DNA from 3 places in the Kitasatospora sp. NPDC090091 genome. Region 2 is predicted to be linked to each of the others. Evidence: riboswitches for the same ligand, from Rfam matches in the RefSeq annotation. Region 2 holds a riboswitch; each other region holds the start of a gene.

Region 1 (5,086 bases), on a different contig from region 2:
AGCAGCCGGCCGGGCCAGTCGCTCCCCCAGACCTCGCTCACCGCCGGGACGGCCCGGTCGGCCACCGCGGCGAGCTCGGCCGGGTCCGGCCCGCCGGCCAGGCCGAGCACCAGGCAGTGCCCGCCGTTCGCGGCCACGACCGCGCCGAGGTCCCAGAGCGGGGGCGGGCCGCCCGCGCCCTCCTCCCGTTCCACCTGCCAGCCGGCCGCGGTGCGCAGCAGCGCCAGCCGGCGCTGGTGCACCACCGGGTACGCGTCGTGGCCGGCCACCCGGACGGCCAGCTCGGCGGTGGCCACCGCCCGGTCCGGCGCACCGGCCGGGCCCAGCACGAGGTTGCGGTAGACCGCCTCGGCCAGCGGCACCCCGGCCGCCCCGGCGGCGAGAGCCCGGGCGCGCCCGGCCAGCACCGCCGCGACCTCGGAGCGCCGGTCCGCCGCCACCGCGCCCGCCGGTGCGGCGGGGGCGGCCCAGGGCAGCGACAGCTGGGCCAGCCCGCCGGCCGCGAGCAGCAGGGCGCCGCGCCGGGACAGCGCGCAGCGGCGGGCCGCGGGGTCGGCGGGGGCTTCGGCGGGGGCGGGCGGGCGCCCGGACCGGCTCAGAGCCGGATCACCCCCGCGAGGGGCATGGCGTTGACGCTCTCGTACCGCACCTTGGCACCCGGGTAGGGGGCGTGCACGATCACCCCGCCGCCGGCGTACATGCCGACGTGGTGCATGTCCCGGTAGAAGATCACCAGGTCTCCCGGTCGCGCGTCGGAGAGGCTGACCCGCTGGCCGGCCGACGCCTGGGCCTGCGAAGTGCGCGGCAGGGTCACTCCGGCCTGCCGCCAGCTCCAGTACATCAGACCGGAGCAGTCGAACGCGCGGGGCCCGGTGGATCCGTACACGTAGGGCGAGCCGATCATCCTCACGGCGGCGGCCAGCGCTGCCGCACCGCGCTCGGAGGCCGGTGGGGCGGTCCCGAGGTCGAGCCGGTCGGTGCCGCGGGTGGCGCGCTGCTCGGCCTCGCGCGCGTCCTGGGCGGCCATCCTGGCCCGCTCCGCCTCGCCCAGGCTGTTGAGCAGCCTCTGCGCCTTGGCCAGCCGCTGCTGGATCTGCTGCTTGCTCTCGGCCAGGGCGCGGCGGGTCTGCTCCAGCTCGGCGAGCTTGGCGGAGGTCTCGGTGCGGCGCTGGTCGAGCCGCCGCTGACGGGCCACCACCTCGCGCAGCGTCTCGCTCTGCCGCTCGGCGGCCTGGTCGAGGGTGCGGGCCGTGGCCAGGTACCCCTCGGGGTCGGTGGCGAGCATCAGCTGGACGGTCTGCGCCATGCCGCCGCCGCGGTACTCGGCGCCGGCCACGGTGGCGAGGTCGCCGCGCAGCTGGTTGAGCTCGTCCTGGGCCACGGCGACCTGCTGCTGGAGGGTGCCGGTCTCGTGCTGCAGCTGCTGCTGCGCCTCCTGCGCCGCATTGACCCGCTCGGAGGCCTGCTCGGCCTCGTCGTACAGCTGCTCCACCTGGGCCTTGACGTCCTTGCGGCTGGCCGGCCCGTCCGGCCCCGGGGCGGCCTGGGCGGTGCCGCCCGTCGCCATCCCGAGCACGGTGGTGGCCGCGGCGGTCAGCACCAGCGCACGGGCGAGGGCGTGCGCCCCCGACAGCGGGGAACGGCGGTGCACGGACATGCGACAGCGGCTCCGATCCTGCGGCCCGGCCCCGCGGCCGCACCGGGGTGGGCGGCTCTCGACGGGAGTCCGGTGGCAGACGTTAGCGAGTCCGGGCAAGCGAGTCCAAACCCCTCCCAACCCGAATATTTGACCCGGAATCGGACACCAGGGCGAGCCGCCGGGAAAGCCGCAGGCCCGGCCTCCCCACCTGGGGAGACCGGGCCTGTCGGAACCGACTGCGGATCAGACGCGCACGATGGACGCCAGCGGCATGTTGGAGACCGCCTCGTAGCGCACCGAGGCACCCGGCTTGGGCGCGTGGAGCACCTGGCCGTTGCCCGCGTAGATCCCCACGTGGTGGGCGTCGCTGTAGAAGATCAGCAGGTCGCCGGGCTGGGCCTGGGAGAGGTCCGAGCCGATCCGGGTGCCGGCGTGGGCCTGCTCCTGCGAGGTGCGCGGCAGCGACACGCCGGCCTGGTTGAACGCCCAGACCATCAGACCCGAGCAGTCGAAGGAGTTCGGGCCCGCGGCGCCGTAGACGTACGGGCTGCCGACCTTGCCGGCGGCGATGGAGAGCGCGGCGGCACCGCGCGAGCTGCCCGCGGCGACCGGCTTGGGGGCCGGAGCGGGGTCCGCGGTCGCAGATCCGGAGCCGGAGCCGGAGCCGGACCCGGAGAGGTCGGTGCGGCTGGTGTCGCGGGAGGCGCGGTCGGCGTCCGCCTTCGCCTTGGCCGCGGCCTTCGCAGCGGCGTCGGCCTTGGCCTGCGCCTCGGCGGCGGCCTTCTCCTCGGCCTCGCGGATCGCGCGGCGCTCCTGCTCGGTCAGCGTGTTGAGCAGGTCCTGGGCCTTCGCCAGCTTGGCCTGGACCTCCTCCTTGGAGGCCTTCAGCTGCTGGGTGGTGGTCTCCAGCTCGCCGAGCTTGGCCTGGGCCTCGTTGCGGTCCTGGTCGAGCCTGCGCTGCTGCTCCTGGAGCTCCTTCAGCGCGCCGGACTGGGTGCTGCTCGCCTGGGTCAGCGCCCCGGCCTGGTTGAGGAAGTTGTCGGGGCTGGACGAGAGCATCAGCTGGACGGTCGACGATATGCCGCCGGTCCGGTACTGCTCGCCGGCGATCTCGGCGAGGCCGCCCTGGGCCTCGGTGACCGCGGCCTGCTGACGGGCCACCTTGTCCTGCAGCTCGCCGACCTGCTTCTGCAGCTCCTGCTGCTTGGCCTGGGCGCCGTTGTACTTCTCGGTCGCGACCTCGGCCTGCTCGTTGAGCTGGTCGACCTGCTCCTTGACCTGGTCCTTGGTCGGCGTCGGGTCGGCGTGGGCACCGGACTGCGCGGAGAGGGCGACGGCTGCGGCGGCGACACCGGTCAGGATCGAGACACGGGCGCGGCCGGCGGGCTTGGGACGACGATGGGACGCCACGAAGGCGGACTCCTTCTTCCTACGTCCGCCTACCGGGTGAGCTGACGGGTTCGGGCCGGAAGAAGGCCCTACGACGCCTCACCGGCCGTTCCACCGGCCGACCTGGCGCCGATTCACCCCGGAGGAACATGGTTCCCCGGCTCCGCTCCACAGCGCCCCCGACTACTGGGCTCCCACTCGGACGGGCCTGCGGCCCGACCCGCTGCTTCGCGAACTCGGCGGTAAACCTCCGCCGCCACCCAGGCTGGGTGATCGACTGTGCGGTGGTTCAAGGCCCGACCCTAGTAACAGAACCGTGATCCGTTCAAATCCTTGTCAGAAAAAAGCCGGAACATCATCCATGTTCATTTGTGAATATGACCGGACGTGATCGGCGCCGTACGCGGAGCTGATCGCTTGTCATCGGAACGGACAGAAACCGCGCCACCCCCGGGATCGGGGGTGGCGCGGATCACAGGTCCGTTCGGGGCCCGCGGGGGGGCCTGCCGGTCCGTCAGACGCGGCGGATGGTGTTGATCGGCATCGCGTCGGCCTTCATCACCTTCACCACGTCACCGGTGTGCGGCGCGTGCACCACCATGCCGTTGCCGATGTACATCCCGACGTGGCTGCGGTCGCTGCGGTAGATGATCAGGTCGCCGGGCTGGGCCTCGGCGAGCGAGGGCACCCGGGTGCCGACGTTGCCCTGCGCCTGCGAGGTGCGCGGCAGCGAGACGCCGGCCTTGCTGTACGCGAAGACCATCAGGCCCGAGCAGTCGAAGGTGCTGGGCCCGGTGGCGCCCCAGACGTACGGGGAGCCCTGCTTGCTCATCGCGATGGAGACGGCCGTGCCGGCGTAGCCGCTCGCCTGCGGCAGGCTGCCGAGGTCCGCGCGCTCGGAGCCGCGCGAGGCACGGTCCTCCGCCTGCTGCGCGGCGCGCAGGGCGGCCCGGTCGGCGGCGCTGAGCGAGTTCAGGAGGTCCTGGGCCTCCTTCAGCTTCTTGTTGACGTCCGTCTTGGACTGGTTGAGGTCCTTGGTGGTGCTGTCCAGCGAGGCGAGGACGGCGGCCGCCTCGGCCTTCTGCTGGTCCAGCCGGCGCTGCTGGTCCTGCAGTCCCTTGAGCGCCTCGGTCTGGCTGGAGGAGGCCTGCTGCACGCTGGAGGCCTTGTCCAGGTAGCCGGACGGGTCGGAGGAGAGCATCAGCTGGACCGACGGGTCGATGCCGCCCGTGCGGTACTGCTCGCCGGCCACCGCGGCCAGCCCGCCCTGAAGCTGGGTCATCTCGTCCTGGCCGCGAGCCACCTGGTCCTGCAGTTGGTCGGCCTGCTTGCGGAGCTGGTCGGCCCGCTCCTTGGCGCCGTTGTACTTCTCGGTGGCCTGCTCGGCCTCCTCCTGCAGCTGGTCGATCTGCGCCTTCACGTCGTCCTTCTTGGGCGACGGGGTGGGCGCGGCGTGGGCGGCGACCTGGGCGGAGAGAGCGACCGCGGTCGCAGCGGCAGCGGTGAGCACGGAGACCCGCGCGCGGCTCGGCTGCTTGGGACGGCGGTGGGAGGCCAAGGGACCGGCTCCTTCTTCCAATGGACTCACCCGATCGAGTGAGAATCCGGAAAATAGGTTTGACGCCAGACCCTAGTGAAGATCCAGGCTTTCCGCCACTCCCCCGATGGCGTGAACTCCGGCCGCCCGCCATGACTTCACGAAATCGTCACACGACCGCAAACCGGGCGCTGAGCAGGCGTCACGCGGGTCTGCCCGGCCACTGCGGAAGCCTACGGCCGGGCCAGCCGGTTCAGCAGCAGCACCGACGCGACGGGGCGCGCGCCCGCCTTCCGCACGCCCTCCGCGACCTCCCGGTCGGTGGAGACCACCACGACCGGACGGCCCTGCGGCTCGGCCCGCACCAGGCGGCGGATCAGCTCGTCGGCAGTCTCCCCGGTCCGGCTGAAGCGCACCCGGACTCCGCGCGGCGGCGCCATGATCACCGGCACGTCCAGGTCCTGCCCGTCGAACACGCAGGTGACCTCCGCCTGCGTGCGCTGCGCCAGCATCGCCAGGCC
Region 2 (5,086 bases):
CTGCACCGGCCGGGACTGCGCGGCGAACGAGGCGAGCGGGGTGCTGCTCGCGTTCCACTGCGGCTGCGCGGTGCCGCCGTCCTCCGCCCGGCGCACCTGGAGCACCTCGGCCCGGCCGGCCCGGCGCAGCAGGACGTTCTTCGGCGGCCCGGCCTCCGGGTCCAGCCAGAGCTCGTTCCCGCCGAACTCGCAGTCCAGCACCAGGACGTCGTCCGGCTTGCCGTCGGGCGTGGCCCGGAAGGCCAGGCCGGCCCGGCGGTAGCCGGTGAACCGGCTGCGGCTGAAGGTGACGGCCTCGCCGGCCAGTTCGTGGTGGGCGGTGGAGACGGCGAAGTCGCTCTGCCCGGCGCCGTCGATCAGCAGCCCGTCGAAGACGGTGCCCTTCTCCCGGCCGAGCGCGTGCAGCGCCACTCCCCCGCCGGCGTTGCCGTAGAGGACGCTAGCGGTGTAGTCGAAGTCGTTGAGGTAGGCGCCGTGCTCGATGCCCCAGCCGCCGTTGTGGTAGGCCGCGAACTCGGTGACCACGTGGTGCTGCCGGGCGTTCAGCCAGACGAAGATGCCGTCCTGCAGGTTGTTGTGGGCCAGACAGCGCTGGAAGGTCCAGACCCCTTCGCTGTTCTCCGGCCACTCGAAGCCGGAGGCGCCGTTGGCGCCCTGGACGCCGACGGCCACGCAGTCCAGCGCCTTGCCGCCGGTGCCGGCGCCCAGGTTGAAGCCGGTCAGCCGGTAGGCCCGCGGGTTGGGCTCCAGCACGGTGCGGGAGGCGACGCAGGACTCGTAGACGATGTCGTCGGACGGCTGTTGCGGGGTGCGGGTGTCCAGCGGGCCGTCCCACCAGTAGGCGTCCTCCCAGGTGTCGTGGCTGATGCAGCTGCGGAAGGTGATGCCGTGGCTGGCGTGCGGGACGTACGCGTGGTTGCCGGCGTCGCGCACCACCACGCCCTCGACCACGGTGCCGCGGGTGGCGTCGCCGAGCATGTGGAAGTGGAGCCCGTACCGGCCGAGCACCGGCGCGGTGACCGGGACGGTACCGTCCGGGCCCTTCCAGCTCTCGCTGGTGTCGGTCCGCGGGCCGACCCAGCGCAGCGCGGCGTGCCGGACGTCGGCCCGGCGGGAGCTGGTGAGGTGGACGTGGGCGCGGCCCTTGGCGGAGCCCTCGACCCGGACGCTGCGGGTCAGGTTGAGCACCTCCGCCCCGACCGTGACGCCGCCGCCGACGGCGACCCGGGGGTGGGCGTACCGGAGCGGGGCCTCCAGGGTGACGGTGGATCCGCTGACGGAGCGCACCACGGCGAGGTCGTAGCGGGCGGAGAAGCCCTCCTCGTCCGGCGGACCGGTCGGGGTGACGGCCAGTTCGTCACCGGGCTGCCAACCCGCGGGCGGCGCGGCGAGGCTGACGGTGGTGGCGCCGGCCCGCAGCTCGCCGGCCGCGCGCACCCAGGCGGTCTTGGCGGCGCCGTCCAGCCGCAGGTAGCCGGCTCCGGTGACCCAGAGGCCGACGTCGGTGTCGACCACGTTCATGCCGTCGCCCCGGAAGCGCTTCTCGTCGACGGAGGGGAAGCGCAGGGTGTGCACGGCGCTGCCGCCGGGGGCGAGGGCGAGGGTGCCGCGGACCTCGACGTTGCCGGCCGAGCTGAGGGTGACGCCGCGGTCGGCGGCGAAGGTGAGCGAGCCGCCGGGCTCGACCAGCAGGGAGCCGACGGCGGCGTCGGTGTCGAGCAGCACCCGGTCGGTGATCCGGACGGCGCTCTGCGGTCCGGGGAGCCGGCCGCCCCAGCCGGCCGGGTCGGACCAGCGGCGGCCGCCCTGGCCGGGCGCGGGGGCGTCGCCCTCGGCGCCGTCGGCGGACGTGGGCGGTGCGCCGGGGCCGTGCTCCGGGCCGCCGTGCTCCGGGCCCCCGTCGCCGCCGGTGTCGGCCAGGCTGGTGGTGGTGCTCCCGGCGGTCGGCCCGGCCGAGCCGGTCAGTGAGCGCCGCAGGACCTCCTCGCCGCCGATCGCCGCGAACGCCGTGCCGACGGCGAGCCAGCGCAGCATTGTGCGGCGGCTTACGGGAGTTCGGGGTCGTTCGGGCGGGATGTCCGGTCTGCGATGCTTTGCCCTGCGATGCGCTCCGCGGGCTCCGTCGGCCGGCTGTCCGCCGCCCTGCTCCTCGTCCATGGCCATCGCTGCGTAGCCCTCCCCCCAGACGGCTCCGTCGGTCCCGACGTTCTGAAGCATAGGCAGTTGCGGCGGCCCGCACGGGCGTTGCCGGAAATCGGTCATTTCTGATCATGGTGGACACGCCACAGGCAGGTGGTTCGCAAACCGTGACGGGTGTCACACATGTTTGCGGTTTGAACTTGAGTCTGCTTAACGTGCTCCCCGTTCGTGGCCACACGGACCCAGCCCGTCCGCAACGCCGAGTCCTGCCGTCGGGTGTGCTGGCAGCGCAGAAACGCACCACGGCAGGAGCGGGGGAACCACAGGTAAGTCGCCCCGGGCCGGTCCTCGTACCGGTCCAGGGCTAGGGGTGAAGCCGCGTCCACAGCGCGGCCGGGCAACTCCAGCCCGAATCCGACAGCTCACCTCGCAGGCGTGGGAGAGGACCGCATCTTCATGCTGCCCACCAACGGCACCCGTCTGTCCGGCCGTACCCGCCGCGCCATCGCCGCGCTCGGAGTCGCGGGCATCGGCCTCACCATCCCCTGCCTGACCACCACCTCCGCCTCCGCCGCCTCGGTCGCGACCTGGGACAAGGTCGCCCAGTGCGAGAGCAGCGGCAACTGGAGCATCAACACCGGCAACGGCTTCTACGGCGGCCTGCAGTTCACCAACAGCACCTGGGCCGAGTTCGGCGGCACCGCCTTCGCCGCCCGCGCCGACCTGGCCACCAAGGACCAGCAGATCGCGATCGCCGAGAAGGTGCTCGCGGTCCAGGGCCCGGGCGCCTGGCCGGTCTGCTCCGTCCAGGCCGGTCTGACCAAGGGCGGCACCCCCGCCGCGGTCGACACCTCCACCGCCGCCAAGCCGGCCGCGCAGACCCCGGCCCCGGCCGCCAAGCCGGCCGCCCAGGCCCCCGCCACCAAGCCCGCCGCCCCGAAGGCCGAGACCCCGGCCGCCGCCGACTCCGCCAAGACCTGGAGCCAGAAGCGGTCCGACTGGTCGCAGAAGTGGCAGGAGAATGGCGGCGACTACACCGTCGCGGCCGGCGACTGGCTGTCCGCCATCGCCGACAAGCACCACGTCCAGGGCGGCTGGGAGCGGCTGTACGAGCTCAACCGCGACACCCTGACCGACGGCCCGAACCACATCTACCCGGGCCAGCACCTGAGCCTCGGCGACCACGCCAAGACCCAGGCCTCGGACGAGTCCGGCAAGGGCTTCGACTGGTTCGACCGCTCCTCCGGCGCGGCCGCGGGCAGCACCGCCGCCAAGCCGGCCGCGCAGACCGCCACCCAGGCCTCCCAGACCCAGGCCCAGGCGCCGGCCGAGGCCGCCACCGGCAGCATGGCCGCCGCGGTCTCCTTCGCCCTGTCGAAGGTCGGCCAGGCCTACGTCTACGGCGGCACCGGGAACGGCGGCTGGGACTGCTCCGGCCTGACCCAGGCCGCGCTGCGCGCCGCGGGCGTCTCCGTCCCGCGCGTCGCCGCCGACCAGGCCGCCGCCAGCACCCACGTGTCGCTGGACGCCCTCAAGCCGGGCGACCTGCTGTTCTGGTCCAACAACGGCCAGGACTCCGGCGTCTACCACGTCGCGCTCTACATCGGTGACGGCAAGTACGTCGAGGCTGCCAACCCGAGCGCGGGCGTGCGGACCCAGACCGTCGCCAACTGGGCCCCGGACTTCGCCGGCCGGGTCTGACCCACCGCACACGCCGCAGCCCCCGGGGAGAGTCTGGTCGCTCTCCCCGGGGGCTTCGGCCTGCCCGCCGCCGGCCGGACCCCGGCCCGCGGGCACCCGGACGGGGAGCCCCGGCCGGGGCGGCGCAGGCGGGCGCGGTGGGCCCGGCGCGGGCGGCGCGGTGGGCCCGGCGCCGGGCCCGCCCGGTCATGGTCAAATCGGGCCGCACCGGGCATGCTGCTGCTCTGCGCACCCGAGGAGGAGTCCCCATGGCCCAGGTCACCGTCACGCTCGACGCCAATCTCGCGATCGACGCGATGATGCTCTCCGGCACCAAGAACCCGCAGGACGCCGTCGAGCTGATCCTGCGCGACTACCTCGCCCGGGGCCGGCGCACCGAGACCCGGACCGGCGAGGCCGCCGACGGACACCGGCTGGAGCAGGGCCGCCCGGCCGCCCAGGAGGGCTGAACGGCGAACGGCCGGGGCCCGGGGAGCACATCGCTCCCCGGGCCCCGGCCGTTCGGGCCCGTTCCGGCCCGGACGCGGCGTCCGGGCGTGCCGTCTCAGCGGGCGCAGGCGCCCGTGGAGCCGCGCATCACGAGCTCCGGCTGGAACATGAACTCCCCGCGCTGGGCGGCGTTCCCGCCGACCTCCTCCAGCAGCGCGTCGACGGCCGCGGTGGCCATCGCCTCCACCGGCTGCCGGATGGTGGTCAGCGGCGGCTCGGTGAACGCTATGAGCGGCGAGTCGTCGAAACCGACCACCGAGACGTCCTGGGGGACGCTCAGCCCGCGCTGGCGCACCGCGCGGATGGCGCCGAGCGCCATCATGTCGCTGCCGCAGACGATCGCCGTGCAGTCCTTGTCCAGCAGCGCGCCGGCCGCGGCGTGCCCGCCCTCCACGCTGAACAGCGTGTGGTGGACGAGGTCCTGGGCCTCCTCCTCGGTCCGCCCGAGCACCTCGCGCATGGCCGCGGTGAAGCCCTCGATCTTGCGCAGCACCGGCACGTACCGGCGCGGGCCGATGGCCAGGCCGATCCGCTCGTGGCCGAGTTCGGCCAGGTGCTGGACGGCCATCCACATCGCGGAACGGTCGTCCGGCGAGATGAACGGGGCGTCGATCCGCTCGCTGAACCCGTTGATCAGCACGAACGGCACCTGCCGGCCGATGAGCCGGGCGTACCGGTCGTGGTCGGCGGTGGTGTCGGCGTGCAGGCCCGAGGCGAAGACGATGCCCGACACCCCCCGGTCGACCAGCATCTCCAC
Region 3 (5,086 bases), on a different contig from region 2:
GTCGGCGTGGTGCGCGGGGACCGCGCGGTGGGTCGGCGGCGGTTTCAGGCGAGCTCGGCGAGGAAGGGCAGCAGCGCGTCGGCGGTGGCCTGCGGCCGGTCGGCCATCGGGTAGTGGCCCGACCCCTCGATCATCACCTTGCGGGCCTTGAGCGCGGCGGCCTGCCGGTCCGCGACCAGCTCCGGCTTCGGGAAGTCGGGGTCCTTGCTGCCCATGACGACCAGCGCCGGGCAGGTCACGGCGGCGGTCCAGCCGGCGGGCGCGGACTCCCCGCGGACGTAGCCGCGGGTCGCGGCCTTGCGGCCCGGCGTGCGCATCGCGGCGACCAGGCCGTCCACGTAGCCGTCGAAGTCGGCCGGCTTGGGGCCCGGGTAGGCCATCTTCCGGTGGTAGAGGCCCCAGAACGCGGGCGAGTGCACCAGCAGGGTGCCCATCACGCCGAACATCGCGCGCTGCAGGGCGGTCGGCGGCAGGTTCTCGACGAAGGCGTCCAGCAGGACGATCCCGGCGACCCGCTCGGGCGCGTCCCCGGCGGCCTTGACCACGGTGGCGCCGGTGTAGGAGTTGCCGGCCAGCACGGCCCGCTCGATGCCGAGGTGGTCGAGCAGGGCGAGCACGTCGGTGGCGATGGCGGCCGGCGAGTAGTCGTCCCAGGCGATCGAGGACTCGCCGAAGCCGCGCAGGTCCATGGTGATCACCCGGCGGCCGGCCGCGGTCAGCAGCGGGCGCAGGTGCCGGTAGGCGGCCCGGCTGTCGAGCATCCCGGGGAGCAGGACGACGGGCAGGCCGTCGCCCTGCACGGTGTCGTCGTAGGCCAGCCGGCCGCCGGGGACGTCGAGGAACAGCGTGGTGGGGGTGCTGGTGCCGGTCATGAGGGCCTCCGCGGTCCGCCGGGACGGGGTGTCGGCGGGCGCTGCCGACACCCATAAAGCTAAGGCTAATAGCCTTAGCCGTCAAGCTATCGGCGTCAGCCTGTCGCGCGTCCCGGCCCGGGCCCCGGCCCTGGCGCGTCCGGGGGTCTGCCGCTCTCCCGGCCTGTCGGCTCAGGCGCCCTCGACCTTGAACGGGTCGTGCTCGGCGAGCAGCTTCTCCAGCCGGGCCTGGTCGACCCGGGTGACGATCTCGTTGGTCTCCTGCCGGTCCCGGACGACCTTGGCCAGGGTGAAGGCGGAGGTGACGGTGTAGAGCAGGCCGACCCCGAGGAAGGCGCGGGTCCAGGCGCCCACCGGGAGGTAGGCGATGCCGATCGCGAGGGCGCCGGCGGAGAGGGTGAAGGAGAGCACGGCCTGGACGTAGTACGCGGCCGTGGTGCGTGACTGCATCGGTGCGTTCATGGCGCCAGGATGCGCGCCGTCGAACGAGGTCCACATGAGTAGAAGTACTCAAACACGGGGTCGTTCGTTGACGTCCTATCACGTTCGGTAGTGTCAGTTGTCGTCAAACGCCCCAAATCGCCCACCGGATCGCGTAGTGTCCGAGCTGTGTCCTGTCGTCCCATGCGGACGGCTTGGAATCGGGGGCTCCTAGGATTAACGTTTGATAACGCAGCGCGGTCCGCAACGCCGTACCCAGACGGCACCGTGCGCCGTCGCCTAATCCCGCCGGCCGGCCTCCGGGCAGGCCAGGGAGCCGGGGAACCACGTTCCTTGGGGTGAATCGGCCGGGCCCAGGCCCAGCCGTAGGAGACCTTCCTGCTCCGAACCCGTCAGCTAACCCGGTAGGCGCGAAGGAAGGAAAGGAGCGCGCCTCCGTGGCGTCGACGCACTCTCCGGCACATCTGCCCGGCTCCTCCGCCGGCACCCAGCTGCTCGACCACCCGTGGCCGCCCGCCCACCTGGGCGAGTACGGCGGGTCCGACGACGAGGCCGCCCCGCAGCCCGCCGAGACCAACCGCCACCGGATGCCGCGTCAGACCCGCGGGACCGCCCCGCTGCTCGGCGTCACCGCCGTCGCCGCCACCCTGGGCGCCACCGGTTTCGCCTCCGCCACCCCGGCCGCCGCGCCCGCCGTCGAGGCGCCGGACGAGGCCCCGGTCGCGCTCTCCGCGGACCCGGGCCTCGCGCTCGCCGCCCGGATCCAGCAGCAGGCCGACAGCCAGCGCACCGCCGCCGAGGAGACCGCCCGCCTGCAGGCCGCCAAGGAGGCCGAGACCAAGCGCGCCGTCCAGCAGCAGGAGGCCAAGCGCGCCGCCGAGGCGGCCGAGAAGGCCAAGCTCGCCGCGATCAACCTGCCGGTGCGCGACTACCGCCTCTCCGCCCACTACGGCCAGAGCGCCTCCTACTGGGCCCACCTGCACACCGGACTGGACTTCGCCGCCGACACCGGCACCCCGGTGTACGCGGTCGGCCAGGGCACCATCACCTCGGCCGGCTGGGCCGGCTCGTACGGCTACCGGATCGTCGAGACGCTGCCCGACGGCACCGAGATCTGGTACTGCCACCTCTCCTCGATCATCAAGGGCTCCGGCAAGGTCGTCCCCGGCCAGCAGCTCGGCAAGGTCGGCGCCACCGGCAACGTCACCGGCCCGCACCTGCACCTGGAGGTGCGCCCCGACGGCGGCGCCCCGGTCGACCCGGAGAGCTGGTTCGAGCAGCGCGGCGTCACCCCCTGACGGTTCGCCCCCCGGGGGCGGCCGCCCCGTGAGGGCGGCACGACGAAGGCGCCCCGGCCGGTACCGATGTACCGGCCGGGGCGCCTTTCCGTCTCCGCGCGCCGTCCGCGCTACTCGGTGCGCTTCTGCTCGGCCGCGTCCTGCTCCGTGAGGTCCTGCTCCGCCGCGTCCTGCTCCGCCGCGTCCTGTTCGGCCGGCAGACCGGCCAGGTAGGCGTCGATCTCCTGCTGGCCCGGCTCCGGGGCCAGCTCCGGGAACTCCGCCACCAGCAGCCGCGGCAGCCCCGGCACCGTCCACGAGCCGAACAGGTCCAGCGCGGCGGACTCCGCCGCCTCCTCGAACGCCCCGAAGTCCCCGGACAGCTCGTCCGGCATCGGCCGGCCCAGCGCCGTCAGCTCCGCCAGGTTGCGGTAGCTGCGCCGCATCAGCCCGTGCTCCAGCAGCCGCCGCGCGCCGTCGGTGGCCATCCCGACCGAGAGCACCCGGCCCGGACCCCAGCCCGCGGGGTCCGCCTCGTCCAGCCAGCCGGCCTCCGCCAGCGCCTCGAACGCGGCCCGCCGGTCCTCCTCGGCCAGCTCCCGGAACCCCGACAGCCAGTCGAACACCGCGGCCTCGTCGGTGACGTCCACCCCGTACGCGTGCAGCAGCAGCGCGTACAGCCGCGGCCAGGTCACCAGATCGGCCCGGCGGAGCAGGCCGGCCGCCACCTCGCCCTGCCACTCGGCCTCCGCGTGCAGCCGCTCCTGCCGCTTGGCGTTCAGCCGCTTCGAAGCCCGCTGGTGGTCGATCAGCAGTCGCACCGCCTCGCCGTACGCCAGCGGGTCCTGCTCCGGGTCGGGCTGCACGTAGAGGTGGAGCCGCTCGTGGAGCAGCTGCTCCACGGCGTCCGAGGTCAGCTCCGGCCAGCCGTCGCGCATCCTGCCCTCACCCAGCTCCAGCAGCGCCAGCACCGTCCGCAGCGGGGCCTCGGCCACCGGCGCGCGGCCCTCGGCCTCCGCCCAGGCGAGCAGCTCGGCGGCCCTGGTGTGCGGGGCGAGCCGCAGGTCATCGTCTTCCATGTCACTTACGGTAACCGGAAAGCGCGGGTAGGGTCTGCCTCCATGGTCCCCGTCCGCCTCACCGGCCCCCGCCTCGCCCTCCGGGAGTTCCACCACACCCCCGGAGACGTCGACGCGCTGCACGCCGTCTTCGGCGATCCGGAGGCCACCCGCTACCTCCCCTTCGAACCGCGTGATCTGGTGGACTGCGCCGACCAGATCGAGCAGTACCTGGAGGAGGCCCTGCGGGAGGAGCGGACCGTCTACCGACTGGCCGTCACCCGGCGCGCGGACGCCGACGACCCGGCCGACGCCACCCCGATCGGCAACGCCGCCCTCACCCTCGGCGACCACCGCTCCGCCGACCTCGGCTACGCGCTGCGCCGGGACACCTGGGGCAACGGTTACGCCGGCGAGATCACCGCCCTGCTCTGCGACTTCGCCTTCGGCGCGCTGCGCCTGCACCGGCTGGCCGCCCGGGTGGACCCGGCCAACGAGGCCTCCGCGCGGGTGCTCACCCGGGCCGGCTTCCAGCTGGAGGGCCGGATCCGGCACGACGTCAGACTGCGCGGCACCTGGCACGACTCGCTGCAGTACTCGCTGCTCGCCGACGAGTGGCCGCGGCCCGGCGGGCGGGGCCCGACGGGGGGTTAACCCCACCCCCGGTTCGCCGGGGAGCCGGATGTCCGCCGCGTCCGGGCCCTGGGAGGGTGGAGCCATCCCCGAAAGCCCGCAGAGAACCGAGGACCGAGGCCGGCCATGAGCAGCCAGAGCATCCAGCGCACCGCGTACGACCTCCCCGCCGAGGGCGCCCGCCGTACCGAGGAGCCGCCGTACGCCTGGCGCGCGCCCTTCTCCTCCTACTTCTACCGCGAGCTCGGCTACAGCCTCACCGGCCTCCCGGTGGCCGTCGCGGGGTTCTCCTTCGCCATCACGCTGTTCAGCTTCGGCCTCGGCACCGTGGTCACCGTCCTGGGCCTGCCGGTCCTGGCGGCGCTGACCGCCGGGGCCCGCGGCTTCGGCCGGCTGGAGCGGGCCCGGACCCGCAGCATGCTGGCGCTCGACGTGCCGGGACCTGCGCCGGTGAAGGCCGTCCGCCCCGGCAGCTGGGGCCTGATCACCGCGCGGATGGCCGACGCGGCCGGCTGGAAGGCCGCGCTCTACCAGGTGCTGATGTTCCCGTGGGCGATCGTCAGCTTCACCGTGTCGCTGACGTTCCTGCTGGTCGGCTGGGCGCTGGCGGCATACCCGCTCTACCACTGGGTCTACCCGACGTACGTCGGCTGGCCGGGGCTGCAGCTGTTCGACTTCTACGACGACGACCACACCCGGCACGTCTACTTCATCCAGTCGCCGCTGCAGATCGCCGGCGTCTCGCTGCTCGGGCTGCTCATCGTCTTCCTCACCCCGCAGCTCGTGCGCGGCCTGACCAACGTCA

The links. A riboswitch is a leader RNA that binds a small molecule or an ion and turns the genes downstream of it on or off. The one in region 2 is predicted to bind cyclic di-AMP.
Region 1: another riboswitch for cyclic di-AMP. It lies ahead of ACIPSC_RS00975 (NlpC/P60 family protein); the one in region 2 lies ahead of ACIPSC_RS13805 (transglycosylase family protein).
Region 3: another riboswitch for cyclic di-AMP. It lies ahead of ACIPSC_RS05600 (M23 family metallopeptidase); the one in region 2 lies ahead of ACIPSC_RS13805 (transglycosylase family protein).

The regions. Positions count from the first base shown of each region.
Region 1 covers NZ_JBIVDY010000001.1:214,975-220,060, reverse strand. Annotated here, with positions in the region: gene ACIPSC_RS00985 (hypothetical protein) at 1-440, opposite strand, end outside; gene ACIPSC_RS00980 (NlpC/P60 family protein) at 596-1,657, opposite strand; gene ACIPSC_RS00975 (NlpC/P60 family protein) at 1,883-3,049, opposite strand; cyclic di-AMP (ydaO/yuaA leader) riboswitch at 3,060-3,214, opposite strand; gene ACIPSC_RS00970 (NlpC/P60 family protein) at 3,543-4,586, opposite strand; gene ACIPSC_RS00965 (NYN domain-containing protein) at 4,799-5,086, opposite strand, start outside.
Region 2 covers NZ_JBIVDY010000007.1:12,752-17,837, forward strand. Annotated here, with positions in the region: gene ACIPSC_RS13800 (hypothetical protein) at 1-2,034, opposite strand, end outside; cyclic di-AMP (ydaO/yuaA leader) riboswitch at 2,418-2,588, shown strand; gene ACIPSC_RS13805 (transglycosylase family protein) at 2,575-3,840, shown strand; gene ACIPSC_RS13810 (hypothetical protein) at 4,089-4,289, shown strand; gene ACIPSC_RS13815 (LacI family DNA-binding transcriptional regulator) at 4,385-5,086, opposite strand, start outside.
Region 3 covers NZ_JBIVDY010000002.1:571,681-576,766, forward strand. Annotated here, with positions in the region: gene ACIPSC_RS05590 (alpha/beta fold hydrolase) at 45-872, opposite strand; gene ACIPSC_RS05595 (YiaA/YiaB family inner membrane protein) at 1,044-1,334, opposite strand; cyclic di-AMP (ydaO/yuaA leader) riboswitch at 1,580-1,738, shown strand; gene ACIPSC_RS05600 (M23 family metallopeptidase) at 1,751-2,611, shown strand; gene ACIPSC_RS05605 (hypothetical protein) at 2,722-3,669, opposite strand; gene ACIPSC_RS05610 (GNAT family N-acetyltransferase) at 3,712-4,302, shown strand; gene ACIPSC_RS05615 (sensor domain-containing protein) at 4,408-5,086, shown strand, end outside.